Regions from separate parts of the Priestia sp. 40 genome, predicted to be linked through region 2. Evidence: riboswitches for the same ligand, from Rfam matches in the RefSeq annotation. Region 2 holds a riboswitch; the other holds the start of a gene.
The links. Region 2 has a riboswitch for glycine ahead of gcvT (glycine cleavage system aminomethyltransferase GcvT). Riboswitches for the same ligand answer to the same signal wherever they lie in the genome.
Positions count from the first base shown of each region.

Region 1: it holds a riboswitch for glycine, as region 2 does, so the genes downstream of both, ACO1DI_RS17765 (amino acid permease) here and gcvT (glycine cleavage system aminomethyltransferase GcvT) in region 2, are expected to answer to the same signal.

Region 1 covers NZ_JBMPZA010000015.1:555,574-558,996, forward strand. Annotated here, with positions in the region: gene ACO1DI_RS17760 (PAS domain-containing sensor histidine kinase) at 1-392, opposite strand, end outside; gene ACO1DI_RS17765 (amino acid permease) at 673-2,016, opposite strand; glycine riboswitch at 2,175-2,255, opposite strand; gene rlmD (23S rRNA (uracil(1939)-C(5))-methyltransferase RlmD) at 2,508-3,423, opposite strand, start outside.
Region 2 covers NZ_JBMPZA010000005.1:1,160,306-1,163,728, reverse strand. Annotated here, with positions in the region: gene ACO1DI_RS07080 (DEAD/DEAH box helicase) at 1-1,547, opposite strand, end outside; glycine riboswitch at 1,728-1,820, shown strand; gene gcvT (glycine cleavage system aminomethyltransferase GcvT) at 2,033-3,133, shown strand; gene gcvPA (aminomethyl-transferring glycine dehydrogenase subunit GcvPA) at 3,154-3,423, shown strand, end outside.

The sequences.
Region 1 (3,423 bases), on a different contig from region 2:
CTTTTACTTAAGTTCACGTGCTTCATACTCTTTAAATCATCTGGGTAATAATGCTCCACATACCCTTTTGTATTAAAAATGGTTCCGCTATCGATATACGGTGAAATATTAACTATTTTCTGCAGTTCTTTGTCTATCTCTTGTTCATCATCCGATAAAAAAATAGGATCTTGCTGTACCTCGTCTCCCAAGCTCCAAATATCTTTAATAACGACGTTGATTTGCTCTTTCATTCTCTTGACGGTTTTATCAGTTACCTGTCGATATTGATCTTGAGAAATATTAGGAAGCATCACTCTTGAAACTATAAACATTAGCGTCAGTACGGTACAAATAAGAAGCACATTAATCGTGAAGATTTTCCAAAACGTATGAGATTTAAACCATTTCATGTTTGTTCACCTTAATCTAATGAAGTCTACCTCCATTGTACTGCAAAATGAAAACTTTTCCATGTAAATGATAGAATTCCATCTTTAGACATAGAAGAAAAGCATTTGGTTCTACATTACTATCAGAAAACTATGAGCTTTTTCACTGTATTTTCTGTTAAAACTTTTTTTAGGGTTCTTATATAAACTTTGCTTCCTGCATTTTCTTCATGCAGTAGAAATCAATTATTTATCCTCCAATAAAAAGACCCCATCACGAAATGATGAGGTCACCAATTTACTATTTCTTTTTCCTTCCAGCCCCGTAAAAACCAAATAAGAGAATAAACCAAACGGGTGTCAACAATAAGGCTGGGCGCGTCGCATCAGAAAACAACATAATAATAAGAATCACTGCAAACAACGCTAGCACAACATAGTTTATAAATGGTGTTAACGGTGCTTTGAATGTTGATGCTGCATGCAGCTGCGGACGCGTTTTTTTATATCTTAGATGGCAAATCAAAATGATACTCCACACCCAAATAAAACAAATAGCGCTAATGGTTGTTACGATGCCAAAAGCTTGATCTGGTATCAGTTTGCTTAACAAAGCTCCCGCCGAGATAACCAGCGTAGATACAAACAATCCGTTGCTTGGTACGTGGTTTTTGTTCAGTTTTGCAAACGTAGATGGCCCTTGGTCATTTTTACTTAAATTATATAAGATACGGCTTGTTGAAAACATTCCGCTATTACAAGCAGAAGCGGCTGAAGTTAATACAACAAAATTAATAATTCCAGCAGCAAGCGGAATTCCGACTAAACTAAAGGTTTTAACAAATGGGCTTTCTGCTGCATTCAATTCCATCCACGGGTTAATAAATAAAAGGACGATAAGCGCTCCAACATAGAAAAATAAGATTCGCAGCGGAATTTTATTAATGGCCGATGGAATATTTTTTTTGGGATTTGATGTTTCCGCTGCCGATACCCCTACCAATTCAACCCCGACGTATGCGAAAATAACCATTTGGAATGAAAGTAAGAAACCGGAAACCCCGTTTGGAAACAGTCCTCCATGATTCCAAAGATTTTGAACCGTAACCGATCCTGCATCCGTTTTAAATCCCATTACCAGTAAAATAACGCCAATAATAATTAACGCAAGAATCGTAATAACCTTTATTAAAGCAAACCAAAACTCTAATTCTCCAAATAATTTTACGGTTAATAAGTTAAGCCCTAATAAAATAATCACACAAATAAGTGCAGGAACCCACTGAGGGATATCGAACCAATATTTCACATATACGCCAACGGCAATCACGTCAGCCATAGCTGTCATGATCCAGCAAAACCAGTACGTCCATCCCGTTACGAATGAAGCCCACGGTCCAAGATATTCCTCAGCAATGTCTGTTAACGATTGATAACCTGCCTTAGACAGCAGTAGTTCTCCTAGCGCTCTCATCACAAAGAAAAGCGCAATACCCACAATTAAATAAGCAAAGATGATAGAGGGACCTGCAAGCTGTATTGCTTTACCAGAACCTAAAAATAATCCCGTCCCAATGGTTCCTCCAATCGCGATTAGCTGAACATGACGATTGGATAAATCCCTCTTTAATTCTCGTTGTTCCAACTCTAATTCCTCCTAACAATAAAACCTTTGATGCAATCGTGCGGACTACAAATAAAGTCCAATAAAAAAAGAGATTGGATGCGCTCCAATCTCATGGTCATAAGAATAACAAATATTATGGTACATGCTACCAATTAGTAACATGCCAAATAAATATCCGGTACTCTTCTGTCCTTTTGCCTGAGATTGTGAACCCTTCGGCGTCGCGAAACTATCGCGATCTCTCCAGAAGCTGCTCCTGCTATAGTGTGATCCATAGCAATCATAGCTTTCTACGTATTAAATTTTTCAATCAATAGAATGACTGTCGAATAGTTGTTTATTCTAATACCAGTTGGATGCTTTGTCAATAGGAGAAATTAGTTTCATTTATTTTCCTTATTTGAAATATGATACTACATAAAAACCTTGTTCCTTTACTTGTGATAAAGACCTCCTTATTACAAAGAAAAAAGAGCAGAATCAAATCTGCTCTTTTACTCTTTTTCTATTCATTTCTTTAACGTCAAACTCACTACATTCTCCACATGCGCCGTATGAGGGAACATATCCACAGGCTGAATGTAATCCACATGATAAGCCTTCGACAGCTGCTGCACATCTTTCGCTAATGTGGATGGATTACAAGATACGTAAACCACTTTCTTTGGCTTTACTTGTAAAATCGTTTTTAGAAGCTTGTCATCACAGCCTGTTCGCGGCGGGTCAACGACGACTACGTCTGGCTTCCATCCTTCTTTCACCCACTGCGGCATCCACTTTTCAGCTGGACCCGTCACATACGTGGCATGTTCAAATCCATGATCTTTGGCATTTTTTCGCGCGTCTACAATGGATTCTTCAATCGTGTCCATTCCGCGAATTTCTTTGGCATCTTTAGCAAGCCATAAGCCAATTGTCCCTACTCCGCAGTAAGCATCTACGATTTTTTCACTGCCTGTTAGCGCAGCTGCTTTTTTTACTTCGTCGTATAGCTTCACCGTTTGGAGAGGATTCAGCTGGAAAAATGCACGCGCTGAAAGTTCGAATGAGATATCACCTAACGTTTCTTGAATCACCGACTTTCCAGCAAGTGTAAACGTTTCGTCTCCAAAAATAAGCGATGTTTTTTGACCGTTTACGTTTTGTACGAGTGATTTCACTTCCGGTAGGCGGCGCTGAATTTCTTTAATCAGCAGCTCTTTTTTCGGAATTTCTTTTTTAGCCGTAATCAAGACAATTTGAACTTCACCCGTTTCAAACCCTACTCGAGATACAATGGTACGCACAATTCCACGGCGTTTACGCTCATTGTAGATAGGAATTTGAAGGTCTTGTAAAATTCGTTTTATTTCTTTTGTCACGTGATTTGTAGCTTTATGCTGAATGGGACAGTTTTCAATATCAATCAAGCGGTGAGAATTCAGT
Region 2 (3,423 bases):
ATATTTTTTAAATCAAGCTTTGTTAAAATATCATCTAACTCTCCAACAACTCGTTCAAAAAGGTTTATTTTTTCGTATAACAATTTTAAAATATGTTCTTCGACCGTATGTTGAATGGCTAAATTGTAAATGTGAACATCATGTTTTTGACCTAAACGATGGACCCTTCCAATTCGCTGTTCTAGACGCATTGGATTCCACGGTAGATCATAGTTAATGATATGATGACAAAACTGAAGGTTGATTCCTTCTCCGCCCGCTTCAGTGGCAATAAATACTTGCGCGTGGCTTTCAAAAAGCTGCTTCATCCAGTCTTTTTTACCTCGCTTAAATCCGCCTCTAAACGGTACAGAGGTAATTCCATGCTGTTTTAAATACCACTGTAAATACAGTTGAGTTGCTCTGTACTCAGTGAAAATAATGACTTTGTCATCAATTTTTTGAACGAGCTCTAGCACTTTTTCTGCTTTTGCATTTTGCGGTACTTGCTGAAGTAGTTCCATTAACGGAGTAATCATATGTTCCGTTAATGCGCTGTTTTGATCTTCCTGACGTTCCAGCATGTTTTTTAATGTCATATATACCGCTTCGCGGCTGCTGCAGGCCTCTCGCTGCAGAGTTAAAATTGAAAAAGCGCTTGAAGGGTGCAGTCCGTTTCCTTTAAAAGACGTAATCGCATCGTATAGCTCGCGTTCTTTTGGCGAGAATTCAACAGGAATGGTTTGAACAATTCGCTTCGTCCATTCGATACCCGTATCGTGGCGGCGATTTCGAATCATAACTTTGTTAACAAGCTCTTTTAAGTGTTCATCGTTTTGCAAAGAACGTTTTTTAGCGGAAAATAATTCTTCGAAATAGTCTTTATTGCCGAGATGGCCAGGCTTTAAAAGAGAGACTAAGTTAAAAATTTCTTCAATTCGATTTTGAATCGGTGTTGCGGTTAGCAACAGACAAAATTTCTTTTTTAGACTTTGCACAAATTCATAGTTTTTTGTTTTGTTGTTTTTAAGTTTATGAGCTTCATCAATGATGATGAGGTCGTAGTCTTGTTCTAGCACAATTTCTCGATGAGGAGAACGTTTTGCTGTATCAATTGAAGACACAACGATGTCACACTGATCCCACACATATGATTTCCTTTGAGGGACTGCGGGAATATAAAATTTTTGATTCAATTCCATGGCCCACTGTGAAACAAGCGAAGCTGGAACTAAAATGAGAACTTTTTTAACAAGTCCGCGAATCATATATTCCTTCAAAATTAACCCTGCTTCAATCGTTTTCCCCAGTCCTACTTCATCTGCTAAAATGGCTTTCCCATTCATTGTTTCAACTACTTGTTTGGCTACTTCGAGCTGATGAGGAAGCGGCGTTAAATCGGCTAGATGTTTTGGGCTTTGTAGTCCTTCAAATTCTGAGATAAGCGTTTGGTCTTCTATTTCATAGGCAAGTTTATACAAATCCCATGCTGACCAAGGGCCGTCTTGCTCCAATTTAGTTGAGAAGGCTGCTTCCCATGTTTCATCGATGTTTAATTTCACTTTCATGATAAAAATGCTCCTTTGTAAAAAATTTTTATTGAACAAATGATAAGAATCAGGTAGGATAAAAATATATTTAGAAAATTTGAAAAAGAAAATAGATTAGCACTTTACAAATGATTGTGTGAATAAAGATAGATACATCTTTCAGTAGTATGCCCAACTTTACCAACTTTATAGAAGCGAATGACGACACGGGGAGAGACTACTTGAATGTAGCGCCGAAGGAGCAAGCAATAAAATTGTGAATCTCTCAGGCAAAAAGACTCTTGTTTGACGCAGCTCTGGAGAGTGTCTATGCGTTTATAGACCACCCACGAGGCAAACCTATTCGTTTATAGGTAAACTTTCAGGTGAAAAGGACAGAGACTTCCTACTAAATACAGTAGGGGGTTTTCTGTCCTTTTTTGTTTGGATACATAGTGATCCCCACACTATTTGAAAACTCCCCGTTATGAAAAGTTTTACGTGAAAAAGAGGAGGACATAAATATGACAACAGAATTACACAAAACGCCGCTTTATGATATCTATCAAAAATATGGTGCCAAAACAATTGATTTTGGAGGATGGGCTCTTCCCGTTCAATTTTCTTCTATTAAAGAAGAGCATGAAGCTGTACGTACAAAGGCAGGTCTTTTTGATGTCTCTCATATGGGAGAAATTCTTGTAACAGGAGCTGATAGCTTAGCTTTTCTTCAGCACACGATGACGAATGACGTTTCTATCCTTGTAGATGGAAAAGCACAGTATACAGCTATGTGTTATGAAGACGGAGGCACGGTAGATGATTTGCTGATTTATAAAAAAGCAGATCAAGAGTATTTGCTAGTCGTAAACGCTGCTAATATTCAAAAAGACTATGAGTGGCTAGTGTCTCACAAACAAGGAGATGTAACGCTCGTTAATCAATCTGATGAAACTGCGCAGCTAGCTTTACAAGGTCCTTTAGCAGAAAAAGTTTTACAAACTTTAACGAACGAAAATTTATCTTCCTTAAAGCCATTTACATTTGCTGATGATGTAGAAGTAGCGAATGTAAAAGCTCTCGTTTCACGTACTGGATATACCGGAGAAGATGGCTTTGAAATTTATTGTTCTTCAGCTGACGCCTCTCACTTGTGGACGGCTATTTTAGAAGCAGGCAGTGACGAAGGTGTGTTGCCCTGCGGGTTAGGAGCTCGCGATACGCTTCGTTTTGAAGCTACTTTGGCTTTATATGGCCAAGAGCTTTCAAAAGATATTACGCCCATTGAAGCTCGAATTGGATTTGCAGTGAAAACGAACAAAGACAGCTTTATTGGAAAAGAAGTGTTAAAAGAACAGCGTGAAAGCGGAGCGTCCCGTAAGTTAGTGGGAATTGAGATGATTGATAAAGGTATACCACGACACGGTTACGAAGTATTTGCAGGTGAAGAACAAATTGGATTTGTGACAACAGGAACACAGTCACCTACACTAAAGAAAAACATCGGTTTAGCACTATTATCAGCAGAATATTCAGAGCTTGGTCAAGAAGTGGAAGTGCAGGTTCGAAAAAAACGCTTAAAAGCAAAAGTGGTTTCAACACCTTTTTATAAACGTTCAAAGTAAGCTTTGGGGAGGAATTTAACATGTTACATCGCTATTTACCAATGACAGAACAAGATCAGCAGCAAATGTTAGCAGCAATTGGTGTTTCATCTGTTGATGATTTATTTTCAGATATTCCGCAGCGCGTTCGGTTTCAAGGAGAATACAATATTAAAAAAGCGGCTTCAGAGCCTCAGCTGTTAAAAGAATTAAATAATATGGCTGCTAAAAATGCTCATTTAAAAGACTATGCTTCTTTTTTAGGAGCAGGAGTTTATGATCATTACATGCCGGTTATTGTTGATCATGTT